DNA from 3 places in the Hydrogenophaga sp. ZJX-1 genome. Region 2 is predicted to be linked to each of the others. Evidence: predicted binding sites of a transcription regulator. Region 2 holds the regulator's gene; each other region holds the start of a gene.

Region 1 (4,148 bases), on a different contig from region 2:
TTCACTGCGGAAGATCGTCACCTGGCCGAATTTCTCGCGGGCCGCGGCTTCGCTGTAGCCCACGGTGCCGATGTTGGGGTGCGTGAAGACGGCGGTGGGGATGAAGTCGTAGCTCATTTCGCGCGCGGGCTTGCCCGCTGCCGCGCCGAAGAGCTGGTCCACCACCACCATGGCCTCGCCCAGCGCCACCGGGGTGAGCTGCACGCGGTTGGTCACGTCGCCCACGGCGCAGATGCCGGGCACATTGGTCTGGTAGTGCGCGTTCACGATCACCTCGCCTTGCGCGCCCTGGGCCACGCCCACGGTGTCCAGCCCCAGACCCTGCACGTTGGGCTTGCGCCCGGTGGCGTACAGCACGGCGTCGGCCAGCACCACGCCGCCGCCTTCCAGCTCGATACGCAGGCCATCTTCGGTCTTGCGGATGTCCACCACATCGGCGTTCAGCCGCAGGTCCACGCCGGACTTGACCATCTCGGCGGCGACAAAGTGGCGCACTTCGTCGTCAAAGCCGCGCAGCACCTGTTCGCCGCGGTACAGCTGGGTCACCTGCGATCCCAGGCCGTTGAAGATGGACGCGAACTCGCAGGCGATGTAGCCACCGCCCACCACCAGCAGGCGTTTCGGAAACGGTTCCAGATCGAAGATCTCGTTGGAGGTGATGACGTGTTCGCGGCCCACGAAGTGCGGCACGTGGGGCGTGCCGCCGGTGGCGATCAGGATGTGTTTCGCGGTGAAATTCTGGTGGCCGGGGCTGCCGTCGGCGTTGATCGTGGCCAGGCCGATGCTGTGCTCGTCCTGCAGGCGGGCAAATCCATCGAAGACCGTGACGCCCGAGCCGCGCAGCAGGTTGCCGTAGACGCCGTTGAGTCGGCTGATTTCGGTGGCGCGGTTGGCTTTCAGCGTGGCCCAGTTGAGGGTGGGTTCCGGACCTTCCCAGCCAAAGCCGTGCGATTCGTGGGCCGCATCGGCGTAGTGGGCGGCGTAGCTGTAGAGCTTTTTCGGGATGCAGCCCACGTTGACGCAGGTGCCGCCCAGGCCGTCGGTGCCGAGGGTTTCGGCCAGGGCCACGCGCGCGCCACGCTGGGCCGCCATGCGGGCGGCGCGCACGCCACCACTGCCGCCGCCAATGACAAAGAGATCGAAGTCGTGAGTGCTCATGCTCGTCCGTTCGGCCAACTGGATCGTGGCCCTTGCTGTGGAGCCGGGCAGTTTACGCGCAGCCCGCCCGCCCTGTGGGCGCCGGGGCTGTTCCGCCGGGCCCCCGGTGACTCAGCGCCTGGCGCGCGCTTCGTCGCTCTTGAGTGCGCGCCGCTTGGCCATTTCGCGTCCCATGCCGATGGTGTTGAGGCCGGCGAGGCGTTTTTTGGCCTCCGGGTAGGCGACGGATTCTTCCAGCAGGAGGTGGTCCGTGTAGAGCGCTTCAAAAACATCCAGTGCGTGGCGCAACTCCACCGTGTCGAACCAGAGGTTGCCACTGGTGGCCGCTTCCAGCGAGGGCGCGATCTGGATCCAGTTTTCTTCCAGCCAGCCGTGGTCCTGGATCAGGTGTTCGGTGGCCTGCACGATCTCGGCGTCCTGACTGCCCAGCAGTGCCGGGAAGATGTGTTTTTCTTCGTCCAGATGGTGCTGGCGCGCTTCGCCATTGAAATAGTCGAGCACGCGGCGCGCCTGTTCCCGTGTGGCCGTGTTCAGCCCAGTGGATTCGATGGCGTCGACCAGCGCGTGCAGCTGCCGTATCTGCGCCTGGATCTCGCGGTGAGTGGAATCGAGGAATTCGAAGACAGCGATGGAAGCGGGCGCGGCACACATGACGAACTCCTGATCAGTGGATGGGGTTCATTATGAAAATGTGGTGCGCCGGGACCACTTGATCTTGCTCAAACAAAAAGCCCGCTGAAGCGGGCATCCGATGGACTGTCACCACGAGGGCATTCCCGAAGCGCGTGCCTCAGCCCAGGATGCCGCGGAACGGGCTTTGCCAGGCCGCTGGCATCGCCCCCGAGGGGGTGATGCGAATCGGCGCGGTGGTGGTCAGTACGTGTACACACCCTTGCCCGTTTTCCGGCCCAGCCAACCGGCGGCCACCATTTCCTTCAGCAGCGGCGCGGGGCGGTACTTGCTGTCGTTGTACTCGGCCATGTAGACGTTCATCACGGCCAGGCACACGTCCAGGCCGATCATGTCGGCCAATGCCAGCGGGCCGATGGGCTGGTTGGTGCCCAGCTTCATGCCGGCGTCGATGTCTTCCGGCGTCGCCAGGCCTTCGGCGAGCACGAAGAAGGCCTCGTTGATCATGGGCACCAGGATGCGGTTGACCACGAAACCGGGTGCGTTTTTCACCGTGATCGGCGTCTTGCCCAGCGCTTCGGCCATGGCCTTCACGGCGTCGTGCGTGGCGTCGCTGGTCTGCAGGCCGCGGATGATTTCCACCAGCGCCATCATGGGCACGGGATTGAAGAAATGCATGCCGATGAAGCGGTCGGGGCGTTGCGTGGCGGCGGCCAGTTTGGTGATGCTGATCGAGCTGGTGTTGGTGGCCACGATCACCTCGGGCGCGAGGATGCTGTCGAGCTGCTGCAGGATTTTGACCTTCAGGCCTTCGTTTTCGGTCGCGGCTTCAATGACGAGCTGCGCGCCCTTGAGGTCGTCGTAGTTGGTGCTGCCTTGGATCAAGGCCAGGGCCTTGGCCTTGTCGTCGGCCGTCATCTTCTCTTTCTTGATCAGGCGGTCCAGGCTGCCGGCGATGGTGGCCAGGCCCTTGTCGACGGCGGCCTGGGCGATGTCGACCATGACGACGCGGATGCCGCTGACGGCGCAGGCCTGGGCGATGCCGTTGCCCATGGTGCCCGAGCCGATGATGCCCACGGTTTGAATGCTGCTCATAGGGGAATGCTCCTGAAAAAAGACAAAGAACGGTTGTCGGGGTCGTGCACTGTCCGCGGCCTGGGCTGCGTCGCGCAGGCGCCGGGACTAGGCTGGCGAGCCTACCGGTGTGGCCAGCGCTGTGCTAACTTGCCTGCGGATTGTCGCGCACCGGGATGCGCGGCGAGGACAGACAAACCAGCGTGAGCGGCCGGGGCATCACCAGCGATCCCCGTGCCAGACAACGGAGACTTTATGTTTGACTACATCGTCGTGGGTGGTGGTTCGGCGGGTTGCGTGCTCGCCGGGCGCCTGAGCGAAGACCCGGCCGTGCGCGTGGCCCTGCTGGAAGCCGGCCCACCCGACAGCAGCGTGTTGATTCATTGCCCGGCAGGCTTGGCCGTGATGGCGAAATACGAACTCAACGGCTGGGGCTATGCCACGGTGCCGCAACCCGGCTTGAACGGCCGGCGCGGTTACCAGCCGCGCGGCAAGGTGCTCGGGGGGTCCAGCTCCATCAACGCCATGATCTACGCCCGCGGCCACGCCAGCGACTACGACGACTGGGCCGCCCAGGGCAACCCGGGCTGGTCGTTTGCCGATGTGCTGCCGTACTTCAAACGCGCCGAGCACAACCAGCGCGGTGCCGATGCGTGGCACGGTCAGGGAGGGCCGCTGAACGTGATGGACCTGCGTTCGCCGAACCCCTTTCTGCCCTCGTTCATCGAAGCCGGCCAGCAGGCGGGCTACCCGCTCAATACCGATTTCAATGGTCCGGCGCAAGAGGGCATCGGTGCTTACCAGGTCACGCACAAGAACGGCGAACGCTTTAGCGCCGCCAAGGCCTACCTCACGCCCCACCTGGGGCGTTCCAACCTGAAAGTGATCACGAACGCGTTGACCACCCGCGTGCTCACCGAAACCGTGGGTGGGCAGCCGCGCGCACAGGGTGTGGAATACCGCGCGGACGGCGGGCGCGGCCCGCTGGAGACGCTGCTGCTCAGGCCAGACGGCGAGGTGCTGCTGAGCGCCGGCGCCTTCGGTTCGCCGCAACTGCTCATGCTGTCGGGCATCGGCCCGGCGGCCCACCTGGCCGAACACGGCATCCAGGTGGTGCACGAGTTGCCAGGCGTGGGCGAGAACCTGCACGACCACCCCGACGTGGTGATGGTGGTGGACGCGCCGAAGCTGACCGATCTGTTCGGCCTGTCCCTGGCCGGTGTGGCGTGCATGGTTCGGGGTCTGTTCGAATGGCGGCGCAGCCGCAGCGGCCCGTTGACCACCAA
Region 2 (4,148 bases):
CGGACCCCGCCGCAAAAGCGCCGAACAGCGAATACCCGAACATACGACTGAACTGGAACGTCCACAGCGCCCGGGTGCTGCGCTCGCCTGCCGCGCGGCTGATGCCAGCACAGGCTGCGCCGCACATGGCGACACAGTGGGGTCCACCCACGATACCCATGAACAGGGCCGTGATCGCCATGGAAGCTTGCATGAAGGAACTTTAACAGCGCGTGGGTGATAGAAGGCGGAGGCTAGTTCTAACCCGCCCCTATTGGTAGTGAGTATTGATCCCACTCGCACCCGCTCATGGACACCCCACGCGAACAAAGACCCGCCACTGGTCCAAAAGCTGACCGTTCAGATGATCTTTGAAAACCGGGCACGGTCCTGATCAACCTGCAGATTTTTATCAAACACCATGGCAATGGCACGGACCAAGTACCAACCGGTCGGCGTGACCTGAACACCGCTGTCATCCAGGGTGACCAAGCCGTGTTCGGCCAGTCCGGCCAGCACTTCGAGCTCGCGCGCGAAGTAGCTCTTGAAGTCGATCAGGTGACCCAGTTCGATCGATTCGTACTGCAGTTGCCCTTGGCACATGATGGACATGATGACGGCACGGCGCAGCAGGTCATCCCGCGTGAGCACCAGACCCCGCACGATGGGCAGCTTGCCCTGATCCAAAGCGTCGTAATAATCCTCCAGCGTCTTGGCATTCTGGCTGTAGGTGGCTCCGATGCGCCCAATGGCGGAAACCCCCAAGGCGATCAGATCGCAGTCGGGCTGCGTGCTGTAGCCCTGGAAGTTGCGGTGCAGGCGGCCCTGGCGCTTGGCCACTGCGAGTGCATCTGTGGGCAAGGCGAAATGGTCCATGCCCACATACACATACCCAGCATCGCTCATGGCATCCAGTGATGCAGACAACATCGACAACTTGTCACCGGGGCTGGGCAACTCTGCCGAAATGATGCGACGCTGCGGCTTGAAACGGGAGGGCAGGTGCGCGTAGGCGTACAACGCAATGCGGTCGGGACGCAACTGGTTCACCTGAGCGAGCGTGCGAGCGAACGACTCGGGCGTCTGCAGCGGTAGACCGTAGATCAGGTCCACGTTGACCGACTCAAAACCGATCTTGCGGGCGGTTTCCACCAGCGCGAACACCTGATCGGCAGGTTGCACGCGATGCACCGCCTTCTGAACAGCGGGGTCGAAATCCTGGACACCAAAGCTGAGGCGGTTGAAGCCCAGTCTCGCCAGCGTCTGAAGCCGCTGGTCGGTCACGGTCCGGGGGTCCACCTCGATCGAATATTCTCCACCCGGCACCAACGTGAAGTTGCGCCGGATCATCGTCATGAGATCCTCAAGCTCTGGATCGGACAAAAAGGTGGGTGTGCCACCACCCAGATGCAGCTGGGACACGCTGTGCCCCTTGCCAAAATGCTGGACCTGCAACTCCACTTCACGCGACAGGTACCGCAGGTATTCAGCCGCCCGTTCGTGGTGCTTGGTGATGACCTTGTTGCAGGCGCAGTAGTAACAGACCGACTCGCAGAACGGAATGTGAATGTAGATGCTGAGCGGCAGTGCCAGCGAGCCGGCCCTGCGCTGCTCCAGCGCTTGTATATAGTCACCCTCGGTATAGGCTTCGACAAAGCGGTCAGCCGTCGGGTACGAGGTGTACCGCGGACCGGGAACATCGAATCGCTTGAGCAATTCATCGGAAATGGCGTGACTCACAGACTGTTCTCCAATACTGAACCTTGAATGTGCACCACGCTCGCATGTCCTCCCTTGATCTTGATCAATCGTGCGCGCATTCGCAAATTTTCGCTCCGGTGAGGGGCGTGGCACACAGGCATTTCCTCGACACAAGTCCCAGCTATGCGTTAAGCTCACCACCGATTTCCGGATAATTTATGGACGCACAAAGCATCAAAGTCGCCTGTTCAAGTTGCAACCTGCGGGAATTGTGTCTTCCCATGGGTCTCAACCCCGACGAGATGGACAAGCTCGACAACGTCATCTCGGCCCGACGACGCATCAAGCGCGGATCGGCACTTTTCAATACGGGCGACAGATTCACCTCGCTGTACGCCGTGCGTTCCGGGTTCTTCAAGACCTGCGTCACCACGGCCGATGGCCGGGATCAAGTGACCGGCTTCCAGATGACTGGTGAGATCATCGGCTTGGATGGCATCGTGAGTGATCGTCATTCCTGTGATGCCATCGCACTGGAAGATGCTGAAGTCTGTGTGATGCCGTTCGATCAGGTCGAGGAACTCTCCAGGGAGTTCACCACCCTGCAGCACCATGTGCACAAGATCATGAGCCGCGAAATCGTGCGAGACCACAGCGTCATGTTGCTGCTGGGAAGCATGCGAGCGGAAGAACGCCTCGCGGCTTTCCTGCTGAACCTTGTGCAGCGCCTGCACGCCCGCGGTTTTTCCCAGTCCGAACTGATTCTTCGGATGACCCGCGAAGAAATTGGCAGCTATCTCGGCATGAAGCTGGAGACGGTGAGCCGCACATTTTCCAAGTTCGTGGAAGAAGGCATCATCGAAGTCAAACAGCGCTACGTCCACATCAAGAGCACCGAGGGTCTCCGGTTGATTGTGAACCCGCCGACCTGCCCCTGAACCCAGTTCACTCAAGACAAAAGCCCCAACGAATGACACCTCGTTGGGGCTTTCTGTTTTGAAGTGACCGCTGAGGGTGTTCAGCCGCAAGATCCGTTCTTGGCGCAATCCTGGGGCCGCTGATCCGGTGGGACCGGACACCGGTTGACCTCAAATGGCGACATGGACAGCAGGGTGGTGAGCGCGCTCGACACCATCGCCACCAGCCAGAAAGTGAAAAACGCCAAGGTATAGACCGCTGGGCGAGACAACTCCAACGGCGCGCCAAACCAGTGGAGATCGCTGGGATCGATCATGGCAAATACGATCATTTCCAGCACCGCGGCGACCAGAAAGGCTGGCCACGCTATCCACATCCATCTTTGAGCGGTCATTCCTGTTTCTCCTCGTGTGTTGTTGTGATCGATTTCAGGCATCAAAACCGGTGCAAAGGTGCCATCTCAGCCACAGGACGGCACACGTCTCGCTATTCCTTCGAGGGCGGGACGACTGGAGACGCCGCGTGGTTACGTGCTTGGTGGGCCGGTTGAAGCTTGATCAGTGCCTCGGCCCGCGCCTGTCCATCCAACAACTGGGCCGCCTTCAGGTCCCGCTCAAAGTCGGCCTTGTTCAGAACAGGGTCAGCGCCCTCCACGGCTATGACGGCCGTGATGATGGCCGCGACCACCACCACCAATGGCCCACCCACCACCAGCCACATGTGCGGAACGCGCCACCAGGGAATGGGCGGGTGTTCACTGGAAGACTTTTTGAGTGTTGCGGTGTTCATAGGTATCTCTGAGTCGGGTTGACTGCTGACAAGCGGTGCTCAACGTGGCACCAGGAAGGCTGCCTTTTCAGTGACAGATACACCATCATTCTCGGCAGCCTTGATTTCGAAATGGATGGGGTGCGACCCGGTGTCTGCAGCACCCGGGGGAAGCTGCACCCGGATGACCGCAGAGCGCACTTCCGTCGGCAAGACCTCAATCTCCGACTCCGAGGCAATGGTGATACCAGGCAACCCAGAAACGCTGATCACATATCGTTGCGTGCTCTCGGTTGCATTCATCACCTGCAAACGGAAGACATTTTCGATGCGGCCCTGTTCAACCATGCGTGCCAGCGCGCCGCGGTCCCGGATCACGTCCACCTTGAGCGGTTTACGAAGGAACAGGCTGATCATGACGGCGAGCGTGATCGCCAACAGAATGCCGGTATAAACCAGCACCCGCGGGCGCATGGCCCGACGGATCATCTGCTGGGTATTCCAGCCTTGCGCGATGCCGTTCTGGGTTGAGTACTTGACCAGTCCACGCGGATAGCCAACCTTGTCCATCACTTCGTCGCACACATCGATACAGGCACCGCAACCGATGCACTCGTACTGAAGGCCATTGCGGATATCGATACCTGTCGGACATACCTGTACGCACAACGTGCAGTCTACACAGGATCCCAGACCGAGCGCCTTGGGGTCGGCTTTCTTCGAGCGAGGACCACGCGGTTCCCCACGCTTTTCGTCGTAGGTCACGATCATCGTGTCCTTGT
Region 3 (4,148 bases), on a different contig from region 2:
AGGCAGTTGTTCAACCATCTTCAGAGGTAGCGGCATGGGCATGATGCAGGAATTCAGGGAATTTGCCGTCAAAGGCAACGTGATCGACTTGGCGGTCGGCGTGATCATTGGTAGCGCGTTTGGCAAGATCGTCGGCTCTCTGGTGGAGGACGTGATCATGCCCATCGTGGGATCCATCTTCGGCAAACTGGATTTCACCAACCTCTACGTCGCCCTGGGCACTGTCCCTGAAGGCACAGCACCCACGCTGGCTGCGCTCAAGGAGGCGGGCGTGCCTACCCTGGCCTACGGCAACTTCATCACCGTCGCCATCAACTTCTTGATTCTTGCGTTCATCATTTTCATGATGGTCAAACAGATCAACCGCTTGAAGCGCAACGAACCAACTGCTCCAGCAGCACCTGCACCCACCCCTGAAGATGTGGTGTTGCTGCGCGAGATCCGCGACAGCCTGCGCAAGTAAACGGCCGCGGGTAAGCGCAAAAGGAGAGAAGCCGCGTTGGCGCGGCTTCTCTCCTTTTTTCATGTGGAACTTGACGCAGTCATCTGCAGCGCGGCGTCGATCGCTGCCAACAGGCTGGCGGCACTTGCACGCCCGGTTCCGGCCAGATCGAAGGCCGTGCCGTGGTCGGGACTGGTGCGCACAAACGGCAGACCCAAAGTGGTGTTCACCCCGTGCTCCAGCCCCAGCAACTTCACCGGAATGAGTCCCTGGTCGTGGTACATGGCCACCACCACATCAAAATCGCCTTGACGAGCCCGCATAAACACCGTGTCGGGTGCGTGCGGCCCGCTGGCCTGCATTCCTTCTTGCACCGCTTGTTGCACGGCCGGCGAGATGATGTCCAGCTCTTCCCGCCCAAACAGTCCGCCTTCACCCGCGTGCGGATTGAGCCCCGCCACAGCGATGCGCGCGAGTGGCAGGCCACACCGGTGGAAATGCGCACTCGTGATTCTCAGCGTCTGCAAGATGCGCTCAACCGTCACCGCCTCCAGCGCCTGCCGCAGAGAAACATGAATGCTCACGAGCACCGTGCTCAGCCCGGGGCAACTCAGCATCATGCGCACTGGCAAGGCGTCAACGGACACCCCCTGGTGCGCGGCAGCCTGCGCCTGAAGGAACTCTGTGTGGCCCGGGTGCGAGACCCCAGCCGCGGCCAGCGCCTCCTTGTGGATGGGCGCGGTCACCACCGCCCTGGCCTCTCCCTTGAGCGCCGCTTCGGCAGCAAACCGGATGCAATCAGCCGCTGCCCTGCCCGCCAGTGCGTCTATCCGCCCCCAGGCTACGGGCTGCTTCAACTCGCAGGCCTGAATGACAGACACATGATTCTCAGTCATTTCACCCCAGTGCGAGAGGTCGGGAATTTGGACAAAACCCAGCGTCGCACGATCATCATTCGCATCGGTTGCCAGCGCCGCGCGTTCCAGCGTCGCCATGTCGCCCACCACCACCAGTTGACGCTGCAGCTCTGGCCGCTCGCGCAAAGCTCTTGCAATGATCTCGGGGCCAACGCCCGCCGGATCGCCCATGGTCACCAGCACAGGAATGTGCGGCGTGGTTGACACTTGCTCCGATGCATTCATACCGCCACCATGGCTCAGGCTGGATTGGGAATGTCGATAAAGACGTGTTGCAGACCCAGCTCTGCGGCCACATGGCCTGCCACTGCCGGTGCGCCGTAACGTTCGGAGGCATGGTGCCCGCAGGCGATATAAGCCACGCCGCATTCCCGGGCATAGTGGGCTTGTGGTTCTGAGATTTCGCCGGTAATGAAGACGTCGGCGCCTGCCGCGATGGCTGATTCGAAATACCCTTGAGCACCGCCAGTGCACAGGGCGATTCGTTCAATGGGCCGGTCCGGCTCGGCCACCATGGTCACCGGCCGACCCAGCGCCTGGGCGACATGCTCAGCCAGCGCGGACGCAGAAGCCATGGAGTGCCGCCCCAGAAAGCCCAGAGACTGCTCACCGAACCGGCTCTCGGGGCCCGCATGCAGTTCAATGCCCAAGTGTCGGGCCAACTGCGCGTTGTTGCCCAGCGCGGGGTGGGCATCAAGCGGCAGATGGTAGGCAAACAAGTTGATGTCGTGCGCCAGCAAGCGCGCCAGGCGTTGCTTCATCCATCCGGTGACCCGCCCATCCTGCCCTCGCCAGAAAAGACCATGGTGGACCAGGATGGCATCGGCGTTCTCCGCGATGGCGGCATCGATCAAAGCCAAGCTCGCGGTGACACCGGAAACCAGCTTCCTCACTTCGTCCCGCCCCTCCACCTGCAGTCCATTGGGACCATGGTCGCGAAACAATGCGGGCTGCAACAACTCGTCAAAGGATGACAGCAGGGTCGTGCGAGTGACGTGAGATTCTGGGGAGTTCATGAGCAAGGAGCCAACAAAGGTACCTGTCTGACAAACGCACGATACGCCTGCCAAGTACTGGCCTTATTCTGACAGCCCCTGTGTCAAGCGGCACCCTGATGCGGGCCCACTCCAGAGCGCAAAACTCAGCGCTGAGCGCCTTGGGCGCGCTCGGATTCAGCCATCTTTCGCATGAAAAAGCGGTAAAACCAGATCGCCATACCGATCATGAAAAGGATGCCGGCAATGCTGAACAGGCCGTAATCGGTTGAAAAAAGATCCGTCATGGCTTTCATTGGGTATTCCATTCCTTGCTTGATAGACCGCCATTGCAACCGGTGTGGGCATCACCCGCATTGACGTGCATCAAGCGGGTTGAACTCTGAACACAAGATGCCATATGCAGCACAATGAGGTCAAGCGGCCTCATCCGCTCCCCAGTGGCCGCAACCCTAGACCTGAACTCCCTGATCCGAAATGAAACGACTCTGGCTGGTTTTTGCCCAATCCGTGACCGTGTTGCTGGCGGCCTTTTTTGTAGTCGCCACGCTGAAGCCCGAGTGGCTGAACCGCAAACCCACCTTCACCTCGGTGGTCCCTGTGCTGGAAGCCCCCGCACCGAGAAATGCCCTCCCAGCGACCAACAGTTTCAGCGCTGCCGCACGCGCGGCCTCACCTGCGGTGGTCAGCATCAACACCAGCAAAGCCGCGGAAGCCGGGAGCCAGAATGCAGACCCTTGGTTCCGCTTCTTTTTCGGCGAACAGGGGAAAGCTCAGCCCCAGGCGGGTCTGGGTTCCGGAGTGATTGTCAGCCCCGCAGGCTACATCCTGACGAACAATCACGTGATCGAAGAAGCCGACCAGATCGAGGTCATCCTCAACGATGGTCGCAAAAGTGCAGCTCAAGTAATCGGCACAGATCCCGAAACCGATCTGGCGATTCTGAAGGTCGACCTTAAGGATCTGCCAGTGATCACGCTGGGCGATTCCGACGCCCTTGCCATTGGGGATCAGGTGCTGGCCATCGGCAACCCTTTCGGTGTGGGCCAAACCGTGACCAGCGGCATCGTCAGCGCGCTGGGACGCACACAGCTCGGCATCAACACCTTTGAGAACTTCATCCAGACCGATGCGGCCATCAACCCGGGCAACTCGGGCGGTGCGCTGGTGGACACCAATGGCCACCTGATGGGGATCAACACCGCCATCTACTCGCGCTCAGGTGGCTCCATGGGCATCGGTTTTGCCATCCCGACGTCGACCGCGCGCAGCGTGCTGGACGCCATCGTGCGCGATGGTCAGGTCACTCGCGGCTGGATCGGCGTGGAGCCGCAGGACCTGACGCCGGAACTGGCCGAGAGCTTTGGCTTGGCATCAGGCACGGGCGTCATCATCACCGGCGTGTTGCAGAATGGGCCGGCTGCACAGGCTGGCATCCGGCCTGGGGACGTGATCGTGGGCGTCGCGGGTCGCAGTGTCACCAATGTGGCGCAATTGCTGTCTGCCGTCGCCTCGCTTCAGCCGGGCACGCCGGCCACGCTGGATGTCGTGCGCAAAGACGGAAAAAGCAGCATTGACATCACCCCTGGAAAGCGCACCCCGCCACCCCGACAGGTTGAGTGAATTCCAGCTTGGCACTGGCCTCACTGATCAGACTGGGCCACCAAGCAGAAAATCAAATCACTTGGCCGGTGCATCTTCAGCTGGCGTTTCAGGCGCAGCGGTGTTCTTGATGAACCACTGCGCGCCCCAGATGCCCACTTCATACAGCAGGCACATGGGCACCGCCAGAGC

The links. Region 2 encodes FNR, which switches genes on or off when oxygen is low (the NO sensors DNR and NnrR bind a similar motif). Its sites were predicted from a motif close to TTGATNNNNATCAA; they were not measured.
Region 1: a site for FNR is predicted at 1,868-1,881, ahead of ACN5W5_RS06390 (hemerythrin domain-containing protein). Genes of this name have one in related genera too.
Region 3: a site for FNR is predicted at 2,711-2,724, ahead of ACN5W5_RS20870 (DUF3149 domain-containing protein). Genes of this name have one in related genera too.

Annotation. Positions count from the first base shown of each region.
Region 1 covers NZ_JBMBRA010000002.1:349,397-353,544, reverse strand. The annotation lists gene gorA (glutathione-disulfide reductase) at 1-1,158, opposite strand, end outside; gene ACN5W5_RS06390 (hemerythrin domain-containing protein) at 1,270-1,809, opposite strand; gene ACN5W5_RS06385 (3-hydroxybutyryl-CoA dehydrogenase) at 2,032-2,883, opposite strand; gene ACN5W5_RS06380 (GMC family oxidoreductase) at 3,118-4,148, shown strand, end outside.
Region 2 covers NZ_JBMBRA010000001.1:684,152-688,299, reverse strand. The annotation lists gene ACN5W5_RS03390 (sulfite exporter TauE/SafE family protein) at 1-181, opposite strand, end outside; gene hemN (oxygen-independent coproporphyrinogen III oxidase) at 340-1,719, opposite strand; gene fnr (fumarate/nitrate reduction transcriptional regulator Fnr) at 1,899-2,618, shown strand; gene ACN5W5_RS03375 (hypothetical protein) at 2,699-2,992, opposite strand; gene ACN5W5_RS03370 (nitrogen fixation protein FixH) at 3,085-3,387, opposite strand; gene ccoG (cytochrome c oxidase accessory protein CcoG) at 3,427-4,148, opposite strand, start outside.
Region 3 covers NZ_JBMBRA010000008.1:180,921-185,068, reverse strand. The annotation lists gene mscL (large conductance mechanosensitive channel protein MscL) at 35-463, shown strand; gene pdxA (4-hydroxythreonine-4-phosphate dehydrogenase PdxA) at 523-1,584, opposite strand; gene ACN5W5_RS20875 (Nif3-like dinuclear metal center hexameric protein) at 1,599-2,375, opposite strand; gene ACN5W5_RS20870 (DUF3149 domain-containing protein) at 2,501-2,650, opposite strand; gene ACN5W5_RS20865 (S1C family serine protease) at 2,832-3,977, shown strand; gene tatC (twin-arginine translocase subunit TatC) at 4,035-4,148, opposite strand, start outside.